Regions from separate parts of the Luteimonas pelagia genome, predicted to be linked through region 1. Evidence: predicted binding sites of a transcription regulator. Region 1 holds the regulator's gene; the other holds the start of a gene.
What was found. Region 1 encodes HrcA, which represses chaperone genes, less so after heat shock. Its sites were predicted from a motif close to TTNGCACTCNNNNNNNNNGAGTGCNAA; they were not measured.

Region 1 (7,710 bases):
CCAGCCGTTCGACCGCGCTGCGGGTCAGGCCGTCCGCGTCCGCCTTGCTGACGCGGTAGTGCGCGTGGCCCTGGGCGGCCACCTGCGGCAGGTGGGTCACGCAGAGCACCTGCCGCGCCGCGCCCAGCGCCCGCAGCTTGCGCCCGACGATGTCGGCCACGGCACCGCCGATGCCTGAATCGACCTCGTCGAAGACCATCGTCGGGACGGCGTCCATCCCGAGCGCGGCGACCTCGATCGCCAGCGAGATGCGCGACAGCTCGCCGCCCGACGCGACCTTGCGCAGGGGTCTGGGCGGCTGCCCAGCGTTGGCGGACACCTGGAACTCCACGCGCTCGGCGCCCTGCGGATCCGGCGTGTCGACGCCGACCGGTTCGAGCGCGACCCGGAACACGCCGCCCCCCATGCCGAGCTCGCCCATCAGGGCGGTGACCTGGCGCGACAGCCGGTCCGCCGCCGCCTGGCGCGCGGACGTCAGCGCGGCGGCCGCGCCGGCCCAGGCCGACCGGGCGGCATCGATCTCCTTCCCGAGCGCCTCGGCCCGCTCGCCCGCGCCCAGCAGGGCGTCGCGTTCGGAGGCGAGGGCGTCGCGGTGGGCCCGGAGCTCACCGGCCGGTACGCGATGCTTGCGGGCGAGGTCGTGGATGCGCGCAAGGCGCCGGTCCATGTCCTCCAGCGTCGCCGGGTCGAGGTCCAGGTCCGCGCGGACGCGCCCGAGCAGGGCACCGGCCTCGTCGAGCTGGATCGCCGCCGCGTCGAGCATGCCGTCCACTTCGCCCAGCCGGGGTTCGTGGGCGGCCTCCCGGGCCAACGCCTGGCGGATGCGCTGCAGTTGGGTCGCCAGCGCGGCGTCGCCGGCGATCCGCGCGAGTGCATCGTCGCAGGCCGCCGCGAGCTCGGCCGCGTGCGCCTGCCGGCGGTGGCCGCTGGCCAGCGATTCGATCGCCTCGGGCGACAGGTCCTCGCGGCCGAGTTCGGCCAGCTGGTGTTCGAGCAGGGCGAGCCGTTCGGCGGGATCGCCGCGGTGGGACAACGCGTCGCGCTCGCGCACGAGCGCCGACCATGCGCCGGCCGCCGCGCGCACCGCGGCGAGCGCGTCGGCATGGCCGCCCTGCGCATCGAGCAGCGCGAGCTGGCTCGGCCGCGCCAGCAGCGCCTGCTGGTCGTGCTGGCCATGGATCTCGACCAGGTGGGCCGAGAGCGCCGCCAGCTGGCCGATGGTGGCCGGGCGGCCGTTGATCCAGGCACGCGAGCCGCCGTCGGCGCGCAGCGTGCGCCGCAACTGGCAGGCCTCGTCCTCGTCCATGTCGTTGTCGCGCAGCCACCGTGCGGCATCGGGCGCGTCGTCCAGCGCGAAGCCGGCCGACAGTTCCGCCCGGTCCGCGCCATGGCGGACCATCGCGCTGTCCGCGCGCGCGCCCGACAGGAAGCCCAGCGCGTCGACCAGCAGCGACTTGCCCGCGCCGGTCTCGCCCGAGATGACGGTCATGCCGGGGCCGAACTCGAGTTCGGCGCTCCGGACGACGGCGAAATCGCGGATGGCGAGGTGGCGCAGCATGGGGGGCGATTGTGCCGTGCGCGCGCTGCGCGGCCAACGTGCCGGCGTCGGGAATCCCGCCGGGCGCGCGTGGGAACCGGCGCCACGGTCCGGCTTGCGCCCCCGCGCGGCCGGTCGTATACCGGATCGGCCATGACCAAGCGCGCCACCGATCCCGCCAGCGACCCGCGTGCCCGCCAGCTCCTGCGCACGCTCATCGCGCGGTACATCCGCGACGGCGAGCCGGTGGGGTCGCAGACGCTCGCGCGCCATTCCGGCCTGGACATCAGCCCCGCGACGATCCGCAACATCCTGGCCGACCTCGAGGACGTCGGATTGCTGGCTTCGCCGCACACGTCCGCCGGCCGGGTGCCGACGGCGCAGGGTTACCGGATGTTCGTGGACTCGCTGCTGCAGCTCCGCCCGCTGCCGGAGACCGAGGTCGCCCGCCTCCGCGCCGAACTCCCCGCCGGATCCGGCACCAAGGACCTGCTGGGCTCCGCCTCCGAGCTGGTGTCGGCCATGACGCACTTCGTGGGCGTCGTCAGCGTGCCGCGGCGCGAGGCCTTCGCCTTCCGGCACATCGACTTCGTGCCGATCGACGGCCAACGGGTGCTGGCCATCCTGGTGTTCGCCGACAACGACGTCCAGAACCGCGTGCTGCAGACCCGCCGCCCCTACGAGGCCGACGAGCTGGAGCGGGTGGCGAACTACCTGAACCGGCATTTCGCCGGCCGGCCGCTGGCCGACATCCGCGCCACCCTCGTGCGCGACCTGCGCGCGGCGCGGGACGAGATGGAAGCGCTGCTGGCGAGCACGATGGACCTTGCCGAGCAGGCCCTGGCGCCCGGCGACGAGGACATGCTGCTCGCCGGCCAGACCCGCTTGATGGGGGTGCAGGACCTGTCCGACCTCGACCGCCTGCGCGAGCTGTTCGAGGCCTTCGCGCGCAAGCGCGAGATCCTGCAGTTGCTCGAGCGGACCATCCAGGCACCCGGCGTGCGCATCTTCATCGGCGAGGAGACCGGCCTGGGTCCGCTGGAGGGCGTGTCGCTCGTGACCGCGCCGTATGGCGCGGGCTCGCCCGGTGGGCCGGTGCTGGGCGTGCTGGGCGTGATCGGCCCGACGCGCATGGCCTACGAACGCGTGATCCCCGTGGTCCAGGCGACCGCGGACGCGCTGGGCGCCGCCCTGCAGGGGCGCTGACCCCGTCGCGTCGCCGCGGGTTCACGTCCGTGGCTTGAAATCCCACGCGGCGGCCCCATTGGGCATCCCCGTGCGGCACGGTGCCGCGTGAGGACACGGAGCGGATGACCACGGAACCGATGCAGGACGGCACGACGGACACCCGTCCGGCCGACGAAGCGAACGACCCCACCCGGGCGCTCGAGGACCAGGTCGAGGCATTGAGCGCGGAGCTCGAGCAGCTGCGCGCCGAGTCGCTGCGCGAGCGCGCGGACCTCGACAACCAGCGCAAGCGACTGGCGCGCGAGATCGACCAGGCGCGCAAGTTCGCCAACGAGCGGCTGCTCTCCGAGCTGCTGCCGCTGTTCGACAGCATGGAGGCGGGCCTTGCCGCGGCCGCGCAGGCCGACCCGCTGCGCGAGGGCATGGAGCTGACGCTGCGCCAGCTGCACCGGATCGCCGAGGCGAACGGGCTGGTGGAGGTCGCGCCCGCGGCGGGCGACGCCTTCGACCCCGAGCGCCACCAGGCGATGAGCATGGTCGCGGCCGAAGGCGTGCCGCCCGGCGCCGTCGCGCAGTTGTACCAGAAGGGCTACGTGCTCAACGACCGCCTGCTGCGCCCCGCGCTGGTGGTGGTCGCCAACCACGACTGAGCCCGCGTCGGCCACCGGGTTGAACCCCGGGCCGCCGGCCCCACATCACCGGCATCGGCGCCAGCGCGCGCCCATCGAACCAGGCCGCCCCGGCGGCCACCGCAATCGGAGAGGGAGCACCACACCATGGGCAAGATCATCGGCATCGACCTCGGCACGACGAACTCGTGCGTGGCGATCATGGAGGGCGGCAAGGCCCGCGTCATCGAGAACGCCGAGGGTGATCGCACCACGCCGTCGATCGTGGCGTTCACCAAGGACGGCGAAGTGCTGGTCGGCGCGTCCGCCAAGCGCCAGGCCGTCACCAACCCGAAGAACACGTTCTTCGCGGTCAAGCGCCTGATCGGCCGCAAGTTCACCGACGCCGAGGTCCAGAAGGACATCGGCCTGGTGCCGTACACGATCGTCCAGCACGACAACGGCGACGCCTGGGTGCAGACGGCGGACGGCAGGAAGCTGGCGCCGCAGGAAATCTCCGCCAAGGTGCTGGAGAAGATGAAGAAGACCGCCGAGGCCTACCTCGGCGAGACCGTGACCGAGGCGGTGATCACCGTCCCGGCCTACTTCAACGACTCGCAGCGCCAGGCGACGAAGGACGCCGGCAGGATCGCCGGGCTCGACGTCAAGCGCATCATCAACGAGCCGACCGCCGCGGCGCTGGCCTACGGCATGGACAAGAAGGGCGGCGACCGCAAGGTCGCGGTCTACGACCTGGGCGGCGGCACCTTCGACGTGTCGATCATCGAGATCGCGTCGGTCGACGGCGAGATGCAGGTCGAGGTGCTCGCCACCAACGGCGACACGTTCCTGGGCGGCGAGGACTTCGACAAGCGGGTCATCGACTACCTCGTGGAGGAGTTCCAGAAGGACCAGGGCATCGACCTGCGCAAGGACCACCTCGCGCTGCAGCGCCTGAAGGACGCGGCCGAGCGCGCCAAGATCGAGCTGTCCACCGCGCAGCAGACCGAGGTCAACCTGCCGTACGTGACGGCCGACGCCTCCGGCCCGAAGCACCTCAACATCAAGCTGACCCGCGCCAAGCTCGAGTCGCTGGTCGAGGACCTGGTCAAGAAGACGATCGAGCCGTGCCGCGTCGCGCTGAACGATGCCGGCCTGCGCGGTTCGGACATCTCCGAGGTGATCCTGGTCGGCGGCCAGACCCGCATGCCGAAGGTGCAGCAGGCGGTGGGCGAGTTCTTCGGCAAGGAGCCGCGCAAGGACGTCAACCCCGACGAGGCGGTGGCGCTGGGCGCCGCGATCCAGGGCGGCGTGCTGGCCGGCGACGTCAAGGACGTGCTGCTGCTCGACGTGACCCCGCTGAGCCTGGGCATCGAGACCCTGGGTGGCGTGTTCACCAAGATCATCGAGAAGAACACCACGGTGCCGACCAAGGCCTCGCAGACGTTCTCGACCGCCGAGGACAACCAGTCCGCGGTGACCGTGCACGTGCTGCAGGGCGAGCGCGAGCAGGCCCGCTTCAACAAGTCGCTGGCCAAGTTCGACCTCACCGGCATCGACCCGGCCCCGCGCGGCATGCCGCAGGTGGAGGTGTCGTTCGACATCGACGCCAACGGCATCGTCCACGTGACCGCCAAGGACAAGAAGACCGGCAAGGAGCAGAAGGTCGAGATCAAGGCCGGCTCGGGCCTGTCGGACGACGAGATCCAGCGGATGGTCCAGGACGCCGAGGCGCACCGCGAGGAGGACAAGAAGTTCCAGGAGCTGGTTCAGGCCCGCAACCACGCCGACGCCCTCGTGCACGCCGCGCGCAGCGCGATCAAGGACAACGGCGACAAGGTGCCGGGCGACGTGATCGGGTCGACGGAGTCGGCGATCGCGGACCTGGAAACCGCCATGAAGGGCGACGACAAGGCGCAGATCGAGGCCAAGTCGAAGGCGCTGGAGGAGGCCAGCCAGTCGCTGTTCGCCGCGGCCGCTGCCGCCGCCCAGGGTGGCCAGGCCGGCCCGGACGCGGGTGCAGGCGGTGCGTCGGGCCAGGGCGGGCAGGGCGACGACGTGGTCGACGCCGAGTTCACCGAAGTCAAGGACGACGAGCAGAAGTAGCTGTCATCCACCAGCGCCTTGCGCTGATGGATCAACTGCCCGCGTTCAACCGGCTGGTGCCGGTTAACGCGGGCGGTGCGTTTCGGGGAGAACGGGACCTGCGATGAGCAAGCGTGATTACTACGAAGTCCTGGGCGTCGCGCGCGACGCGTCCGCCGAGGATCTCAAGAAGGCCTATCGCCGCTGCGCGATGAAGCACCACCCCGACCGCAACGGTGGCGACGCCGGGGCGATCGAGAAGTTCAAGGAGTGCAAGGAGGCCTACGAGGTCCTTTCGGACGCCGGCAAGCGCCGGATGTACGACCAGCACGGCCACGCCGCCTTCGAGCACGGCATGGGCGGCGGCGCGGGTGGCGCCGGTTACGCCGACATGGGCGACATCTTCGGGGACATCTTCGGCAACATCTTCGGGGGCGGCATGCGCGGCGGCCCGCGGCGCGGCGCCGACATCGGGTACGTGATGGAGCTCGACCTCGAGGACGCGGTCGCAGGCGTCGAGAAGCGCATCGAGGTGCCGACCCTCTCCAGCTGCGCGCCCTGCAACGGCACCGGCTCGGAGGACGGTGAACTCGACACCTGCGCCACCTGCGGGGGCCACGGCCAGGTCCGGCTGCAGCGCGGCATCTTCAGCATGCAGCAGGCCTGCCCGCAGTGCGGCGGGCGCGGGCGGACCATCCGCAACCCCTGCGCGCACTGCCAGGGCCGCGGCCGCGTCGAGGAGGAGAAGGTCCTGTCGGTCAAGGTGCCGGCGGGCGTGGACAACGGCGACCGGATCCGGCTGGCGGGCGAGGGCGAGGCGGGGCCGCCGGGCGCCCGGCCCGGCGACCTGTACGTCGAGGTGCGGGTGCGCCCCCACGCGATCTTCGAGCGCGACGGCGACGACCTGCACTGCGAGGTCCCGATCCGCCTGGGCCAAGCCGCGCTGGGCGACAGCGTGCGCGTGCCGACGCTCGGCGGCGAGGAGGAGATCCGGATCCCCGCCGAGACCCAGACCGGCAAGGTGTTCCGCCTGCGGGACCGGGGCGTTAAGTCGGTCCGCAGCCGCCGCCCGGGCGACCTGTACTGCAAGGTCGTGGTGGAGACGCCGGTCAACCTCACCGCGGAGCAGCGCGAACTGCTCGAGAAGTTCGACGCGACCTTCGTCGGCGAGAGCGCGCGCCGCCACGCACCGCGATCGGCCACGTTCCTCGATGGCGTCAAGGGGTTCTGGGACCGCATGGTGTCCTGATCGGGCGCCTGCCCGCGTTTTTTCCTTCGGGGTTGCGCTAGTCTTCGCGGCCTTGGCATCGGGGGAGGAGCAGCGTGGGGGCCGGACGTCGCATCACGACCGCGTGCAACCGGGAGCGGCGGGACCGTGGCCGACCACGCTGAAGCGCCGCCGACGGCGGGCGACCGCGCCCTGCGGCGGCGGCTGGACTTCGAGCGCAGGCTGACCTCGATCTCCGCGGCGCTGATGCGCAGTGGCGGGGACGCGCTCGATGGCGCGGTCGTCGACGCCCTGGGGCAGGTCGGCGGGTTCTTCCAGGTCGACCGCGCGTACGTGTTCGAGATCGACGCCGCCGCGGGGCTGCAGAGCAACACGCACGAGTGGGTCGCGCCGGGGATCAGTTCCGAGGCCGCCAACCTGCAGGGCCTGCCGCTGGACACGTTCCCCTGGCTGATGAGGGAGCTGTCCGCGGACCGCGCGGTCGCCTTCGCGGACATCGCGGAACTGCCCCCCGAAGCGACCAGCGAGCGCGAGGAGTTCGACCGCGAGGGCATCCGGTCCATCGTCATCGTGCCGATCTGGGACGGTCCGTCGCTGTCGGGCTTCGCCGGCTTCGACGCGGTGCGCAACCACATCGAGTGGGACGAGGACTACCTGATCGGCCTGCGACTGCTCGCGCAGATGCTCGGGAGCGCGCTGCGGGCGCGGGAGATGGCGCACCGGTTGCGGGCCATGGCCTTCAGCGACCCCCTCACGGGGCTGGCGAACCGCGCGCTGCTGGCGCGGCGCTTCGAGGACGCGCTCGCCTCGGCACGCGCCTCGGGGGGCCAGGTGATCGTGGCCCTGGTCGACCTGGACGACTTCAAGCCGGTCAACGACCGTCTGGGCCACGCGGCCGGCGACGCGGTGCTGTGCGAGGTGGGTCGCCGCCTGCGGTCGTGCGCGGACGGTCGGGACACCGTCGCGCGCCTGGGCGGCGACGAGTTCGTGGTGCTGGTCGCCGATCCGCACGCGACGGCGCACGAGGTCGGCGCGCGGCTCATGGGTGCATTCGACGAAGCCTT
Region 2 (7,710 bases), on a different contig from region 1:
CGCGCTGGAACGCATCCCGCTCGACGGCCTGGAAGACGCGAATTCGCGCCTGGGCCTGGCGCTGGCCGAGGACGAGATCGCCTACCTGCGCGACCGCTATGGCGCGCTCGGGCGCGTGCCCTCGGACGTCGAGCTGATGATGTTCGCGCAGGCGAACTCCGAGCACTGCCGGCACAAGATCTTCAATGCCAGCTGGACGATCGACGGCCGCGCGCAGGACACGTCGCTGTTCCGGATGATCAAGCACACCCACGCGCGCACGCCGGAGCACACGCTGTCGGCGTACAGCGACAACGCGGCGGTGGTCGAGGGCTACGTGACGCGGCGGTTCCGCCCGGACCCGGACACGCGCACCTACCGCGCGGAGGCCGAGGCCCCCGGCGCGTTCTGCATCAAGGTCGAGACGCACAACCACCCGACCGCGATCGCGCCGTTCCCGGGCGCCTCCACCGGTGCCGGCGGCGAGATCCGCGACGAGGGCGCGACGGGGCGCGGCGGCAAGCCGAAGGCGGGCCTGACCGGCTTCTCGGTGTCGCACCTGCGCATCCCGTCCCTGCCGCAGCCCTGGGAACCGAAGCGCCCGCTCAACCCGCGCATGGCCCCGGCGCTCGAGATCATGCGCGACGGCCCGCTCGGCGGCGCCGCGTTCAACAACGAGTTCGGCCGGCCGAACCTCGCCGGCTATTTCCGCAGCTTCGAGCTCGACGAGGGCGACGGGCTGCTGCGCGGCTACGACAAGCCGATCATGCTGGCGGGCGGGCTGGGCGCGATGGACCGCGACATGGTCGCCAAGCGCGCGCTGTCCCCCGGCGACGCGGTCGTGGTGCTGGGCGGGCCGGCGATGCTGATCGGCCTGGGCGGCGGCGCCGCGAGTTCCGTGGCCTCGGGCGAGAGCGCCGAGGACCTGGACTTCGCCAGCGTGCAGCGCGACAACCCCGAGATGGAGCGCCGCTGCCAGGAGGTCATCGACCGCTGCGTGGCGCTGGGCGATCGAAATCCGATCCAGTCGATCCACGACGTCGGCGCGGGCGGGCTGTCCAATGCCATCCCCGAACTGCTGCACGACTCGGGCGTGGGCGGCGTGGTCGACCTCGACCGCGTGCCCAGCGACGACCCGTCGCTGTCGCCGATGCAGCTGTGGTGCAACGAGTCCCAGGAGCGCTACGTGCTGGGCCTGCCGCAGGACCGGGTGGCGGAGTTCGCCGCGCTGTGCGCGCGCGAGCGCTGCCCGTTCGCGGTGGTCGGCACGGCGACCGCCGAGGAACGCCTGGTGGCCGGTTACGGCGCCAATCCCGGCACCGTGGACGCGCCGCCGGCCGGGGGCTGGTCGATCGACCTGCCGATGGACCTGCTGTTCGGCAAGCCCCCGAAGATGCACCGCGACGCGCGCCGCCCGCCGCCGGCACCGTGGCCGGAACTGTCGGGCGTGGACATCGACCTGGAGGCGCCGGGCCTGGCGCTGCACGATGCCGGGCTGCGCGTGCTCTCGCACCCGACGGTGGCCTCGAAATCGTTCCTGGTGACGATCGGCGACCGAACGGTCGGCGGCCTCACCGCGCGCGACCAGATGGTCGGCCCGTGGCAGCTGCCGGTCGCCGACTGCGCGATCACGCTGTCGGGCTTCGAAGGCTTCACCGGCGAGGCGATGGCGATCGGCGAGCGCACGCCGCTGGCGCTGCTCGACCCCGCCGCCGCCGCGCGCATGGCCGTCGGCGAGGCGATCACCAACCTGTGCGCCGCGCCGGTGGAGACGCTGCACCGCGTCAAGCTCTCCGCCAACTGGATGGCGGCCGCCGGCCACGACGGCGAGGACGCGCGCCTGTTCGACGCGGTCCGCGCGGTGGGCATGGAACTGTGTCCCGAGCTCGACCTGTCGATCCCGGTGGGCAAGGACTCGCTGTCGATGCAGGCGCAGTGGCAGGCCGACGGCGCCACGCGCCGCACCGTGTCGCCCGTTTCGCTGATCGTGACCGCGTTCGCCGCCGTGCCGGACGTGCGCCGCCAGCTCACGCCGCAACTGGCGAGGGACGTCGAGAGCGAGCTGTGGCTGATCGGGCTGGGTGCGGGACGCCAGCGCCTCGGCGGATCGATCCTGGCGCAGGTGCATCCCGAGGCGAACGAGGGCGGCGCGTTGCCCGCCTTCGCCGGCGACGTGCCCGACCTGGACGACCCGCAGCGCCTGCGCGCGCTGTTCGAGCTCGTGCGCGACGCGCGCGAGGCCGGCCTGTTGCTGGCGTACCACGACCGTTCCGACGGCGGCGCGTTCGCCACGCTGTGCGAGATGGCGTTCTGTTCGCGCGTGGGCCTGGACATCACGCTCGACGCCTGGGGCGAGAACCCGTTCCGGACGCTGTTCAACGAGGAACTGGGCGCGGTCGTGCAGGTGGCCTCCGAGCATCGGGCCGACTTCGCCGACCTGGTGGCGCGGCACGGCCTGGTGCAGTGCGCGCAGCGCATCGCCCGGCCGACGCGCGTGCCCGCCATCCGCGTGGTCGACGAGGACAACGTGCTGGCCGAATGGCGCTGGGACGCGCTGTTCGACGCGTGGTGGTCGACCACCCACGCGATGCAGCGGCTGCGCGACAACCCCGAATGCGCGGACGAGGAGCGCGACGCCGCGCGCCGGTTCGACGCGCCCGGCCTGCAGCCGGTGCTGTCGTTCGACCCGGCGGACGACATCGCCGCGCCGTACGTCAACACCGGCGCCCGCCCCCGCGTCGCGGTCCTGCGCGAGCAGGGCGTCAACGGGCAGGTGGAAATGGCGGCCTGCTTCGACCGCGCCGGCTTCGAGCCCGTGGACGTGCACATGAGCGACCTGGTCTCGGGCCGCGACACGCTCGACGGCTACCGCGGCCTGGTCGCCTGCGGCGGGTTCTCGTACGGCGACGTCCTCGGCGCCGGCCGCGGCTGGGCGACGTCGGTGCTCGAGCGCGACGCGCTGCGCGAGATGTTCACCGCGTTCTTCGCCGACGGGGCGAAGTTCGCGCTGGGTGTGTGCAACGGGTGCCAGGCGCTGTCGCAGCTGCGCGACATCATTCCCGGCGCGGGGCACTGGCCGCGCTTCCTGCGCAACCGCAGCGAGCAGTTCGAGGCGCGCCTGGGCCTGCTGGAGGTCGTGGACTCGCCGTCGATCCTGCTGCGGGGGATGGAAGGCTCCCGGATCCCGGTCGCGGTGGCGCACGGCGAGGGGCGGGCGGCGTTCGATGCCGGCGCCGACCTGGAGGCCGCCCGCGTGGCGCTGCGCTACGTGGCCGGCGACGGGGCGCCGGCTGTCGCATTCCCGGACAACCCGAACGGTTCGGAAGGTGCGGTCGCCGGCCTGTCGAGCGACGACGGGCGGGCCACGATCCTGATGCCGCACCCGGAACGCACCCCCCGGACCGCGAACTTCAGCTGGGCACCGCGCGATTGGCCGGAGGACGGCCCGTGGCTGCGGATGTTCCGCAACGCCCGTGCCTGGGTGGGCTGAGCAGCGTCAGCAGGAGGCGTGCGGTCGATCAGTCACCGCCCTTGTCCGGGAACGGAAAGGAGAGACCCGCGTAAGCGGGATCAGTGCCGATGACGAACCGGGTCTCCACGTTCCGTCCGTCACCTGGGACCTGGGCGTAGACCAAGCTGCTGTGTGGCGAATCAGGGCTCCGGAAAAAGGTATCCACCCAGGTTTCTCCCCCTTGTCCGTCGATGCTGTCGCGCACTGATCCGATGCAAACGCTCGTGCCGCAGGCAAGTTCGCCGAGCGCCGCTGCAGGCGGCAATTGGTCCGAGATCTGGTCGCCGTAGAAGCGTGCCAGGTCCCCCGCATCGCGGTCCGTGGCCATCTGGTCGCGAAGCACCTGCACGAACTCGTCGAATTCCTCCGACGCCAGCACGTCGCCTGCCTGGTCGCCGCGCAACGTGGCGCTGCCCGCGTCCAGGAACATGCGCTCCGCCTGCAGGTGTCCATCCTCCGGCAGTGGCCTGGGGGCCGGGTACCCCGGTTGCGGATGCGTTCCCGCCCGGTGCGCCGGGTCACCGTTCAACTGATGCGCAGGGCCCCGCGGGGTGAGCGACTCGCGTCGTGCCTCGCCCATGGGCTGTCTGTCCCGGGATGGCTCCTGACCGTCATGGCCGCCGCACGCGGCAAGCAGGAGGACGATCGATACATGGATTGCGCTTCGCTTCCTTACCCGCATTTCGACCTCTCCCTTGATCATTCCCGGAGACCACGCCGGTCTCCGGGAGTCGTGGCCCTTCGCGTCACTTCCGGATGATGTAGGTCGTCTTGACCCGACCGCCGCAGCAGTCCGTGATGCTCCAGCCGTCATCGTCCGTGTGGACGACGCAGCTGTTGGTGCAGGTGTACAGGCGTCCATTGACCCGGACCGTCTCATCGGCCTGTGCGGTGGCGGGGGCCAAGGCACCGGCGACGATCGTCCCGGCGGCGAGCAGTGCGAAGTGGCGCATGGAATCCCTCCCTGGGTGATGGCGCCGCCGATCCGTGGCGGCCCCGCCAGCCTCCCGCCGGGCCGGCGGGGGCGCACTCGGCCGGTCCCCCTTGAAAGCGTCGGGGAACCCCCCATCTCCGGCGGGTCCCCCCCCGGGGGCGTTTTTCTTGCCGCGGGGTTTGGCACTCCCTTCCCCGGACTGCTAGAATCCGCGGTCTTTCTCCCGTCAATCAAGCACTTGCGAGGATTGTCCGCATGAACATGAAGCCGCTGTACGACCGCGTGGTCATCAAGCGCATGGAAGAGGAAAAGATGTCCGCCGGCGGCATCGTGATCCCCGATTCGGCCGCCGAGAAGCCGATCAAGGGCGAAGTCGTCGCCGTCGGCGAAGGCAAGGTCCTCGACAACGGCAGCGTGCGCGCGCCGAAGGTCAAGGCCGGCGACAAGGTCCTGTTCGGCAAGTACTCGGGCACCGAGGTCAAGGTCGACGGCACCGAGTACCTGGTGGTGAAGGAAGACGACATCCTCGCGATCCTCGGCTGATCGCGCGCTTCCCCCGATACCGAATCCCCACTCAAGACACACTTTCGAGGTAACGCGAAATGGCTGCCAAGGAAATCCGCTTCGGCGAGGACGCGCGCTCCAAGATGCTGCGCGGCGTCAACGCCCTCGCCAACGCCGTCAAGGCGACCCTGGGCCCGAAGGGCCGCAACGTCGTGCTCGAGAAGAGCTTCGGCGCGCCGACGATCACCAAGGACGGCGTGTCCGTCGCCAAGGAGATCGAGCTGCAGGACAAGTTCGAGAACATGGGCGCGCAGATGGTGAAGGAGGTCGCGTCCAAGACCTCCGACAACGCCGGTGACGGCACCACCACCGCGACCGTGCTGGCGCAGGCGATGATCCGCGAGGGCATGAAGGCGGTCGCCGCCGGCATGAACCCCATGGACCTCAAGCGCGGCATCGACAAGGCGGTCACCGCCGCCACCGCCGAGCTGAAGAACATCAGCAAGCCGACGGCCGACGACAAGGCGATCGCCCAGGTCGGCACGATCTCGGCGAACTCCGACGAGTCGATCGGCAACATCATCGCCGACGCGATGAAGAAGGTCGGCAAGGAAGGCGTGATCACGGTCGAGGAAGGCTCGGGCCTGGAGAACGAGCTCGACGTCGTCGAGGGCATGCAGTTCGACCGCGGCTACCTGTCGCCGTACTTCATCAACAACCAGCAGTCGATGCAGTGCGAACTGGACGACCCGTTCATCCTGCTGCACGACAAGAAGATCTCGAACGTCCGTGACCTGCTGCCCGTCCTCGAGGGCGTGGCCAAGGCCGGCAAGCCGCTGCTGATCGTGGCCGAGGAAGTCGAGGGCGAGGCCCTGGCGACGCTGGTGGTCAACACCATCCGCGGCATCGTGAAGGTCTGCGCCGTGAAGGCCCCGGGCTTCGGCGACCGCCGCAAGGCGATGCTGGAGGACATGGCGATCCTCACCGGCGGCACCGTGATTTCCGAGGAAGTCGGCCTGCAGCTCGAGAAGGCGACGGTCAACGACCTGGGCCGCGCGAAGAAGGTGCAGGTCTCCAAGGAGAACACCACCATCATCGACGGCGCGGGCGAGACCTCGGGCATCGAGGCGCGCATCAAGCAGATCAAGGCGCAGATCGAAGAGACCTCCTCGGACTACGACCGCGAGAAGCTGCAGGAGCGCGTGGCCAAGCTGGCCGGCGGCGTGGCGGTGATCAAGGTCGGTGCTTCGACCGAGATCGAGATGAAGGAGAAGAAGGCCCGCGTCGAGGACGCGCTGCACGCCACGCGCGCTGCGGTCGAGGAAGGCGTGGTCCCGGGCGGCGGCGTCGCGCTGATCCGCGCGCTGTCCACCATCGCCGGCCTGGAAGGCGCCAACGTCGACCAGAACCACGGCATCCAGATCGCCCTGCGCGCCATGGAAGCCCCGCTGCGCGAGATCGTCGCCAACGCCGGCGAGGAGCCGTCGGTGGTCCTGAACAAGGTGAAGGACGGCAGCGGCAACTACGGCTACAACGCCGCCAACGGCGAGTACGGCGACATGGTCGAGATGGGCATCCTGGATCCGACCAAGGTGACCCGCACCGCGCTGCAGAACGCGGCGTCGATCGCCGGCCTGATGATCACCACCGAGGCGATGGTGGGCGAGCTGCCGAAGAAGGACGAGCCGGCGATGCCGGGCGGCGGCGGCATGGGCGGCATGGGCGGCATGGATTTCTGATCCGGCCCCGGGGGCGGTCCGCCGCCCCGTTGCCCGCGGTACCGGAAGCCCCGCAGCGATGCGGGGCTTCCTTGTTCCGGGGCGGTACCCAACTGAACCGGTCAGTTCTTTTTTGCACTGCAGCGTGCAATCGCCCTAACACTTCCTTCACGATCGGATCCGCTTCCGACGTGGGGGAGGGAGCAAGCCCGCTACCGGTTCGCCGGTGCGGGCTTTTTTTATGGCCGTTTCATCCCGTGGGCGGAATGGCGAATCGATGAACCGATAGATTGTCTCGATGGTGCAACGCAGCGGGCGCTAAAGCGTGACGCCTGTCTAGAATCGGGTGCCCGGTCCGGGGGCAACATCGGGGCCGGGGGCATCCGCGAACTTCTCACCAGGGGCAATCCATGAAAATCCTTTCCAGGGCCGTGATCACGGTCCTCGGCACGGTTGGCTTCGCTGCGTCCGCGCAGGCGGGCACCTACATCGTCCAGGCCAAGGCGCACGCCTTCGACAACAGCCTGCAGAACAAGATCGAAGCGGCGGGCGGCGTGGTCACCGCACGGCTGCCGCAGATCGGCGTCGCCGTGGTCGAGGCGGACGCGGACTTCCCGCAGCGCGCGGGCCGGATCCGCGAGCTGCGCTCGATCGCCGAGGACGTCGTGCTGCAGTTCGACATCCCCGAGATCGCCGAGGTCGAGGCCGACTTCGCGAACCCGCCGAACTCCGGCGACAACGACGCCTTCTTCGACTTCCAGTGGGGCCACGCCGCGATCGACGCGGCCGGCGCCTGGAACGCGGGCCACCGCGGTGCCGGCGCGACCGTCGCCGTGCTGGATTCCGGTGCGTACTGCACGCACCTTGACCTGGCGTCGCAGATCGACGCGTCGCGCTCGGCCTCGTTCGTGCCCGGCGAGGGCTGGTGCAACACCACCGGCAGCACCCACGGCTCGCACGTGGCCGGCACGATCGCCGCCGCCGACAACGGCATCGGCACGATCGGCGTCGCCCCGGAAGCGGAACTCATCATCGTCAAGGTGCTCAGTGCCGCGACCGGCTCG

Region 2: a site for HrcA is predicted at 4,604-4,630, ahead of groES (co-chaperone GroES). Genes of this name have one in related genera too.

What each region holds. Positions count from the first base shown of each region.
Region 1 covers NZ_BAAHCG010000001.1:50,748-58,457, reverse strand. The annotation lists gene recN (DNA repair protein RecN) at 1-1,558, opposite strand, end outside; gene hrcA (heat-inducible transcriptional repressor HrcA) at 1,691-2,743, shown strand; gene grpE (nucleotide exchange factor GrpE) at 2,863-3,375, shown strand; partial or broken gene dnaK (molecular chaperone DnaK) at 3,490-5,439, shown strand; gene dnaJ (molecular chaperone DnaJ) at 5,543-6,667, shown strand; gene ACYU7H_RS00210 (diguanylate cyclase domain-containing protein) at 6,794-7,710, shown strand, end outside.
Region 2 covers NZ_BAAHCG010000003.1:41,633-49,342, reverse strand. The annotation lists gene purL (phosphoribosylformylglycinamidine synthase) at 1-3,469, shown strand, start outside; gene ACYU7H_RS09075 (hypothetical protein) at 3,498-3,920, opposite strand; gene ACYU7H_RS09070 (hypothetical protein) at 4,237-4,443, opposite strand; gene groES (co-chaperone GroES) at 4,680-4,967, shown strand; gene groL (chaperonin GroEL) at 5,027-6,667, shown strand; gene ACYU7H_RS09055 (S8 family serine peptidase) at 7,057-7,710, shown strand, end outside.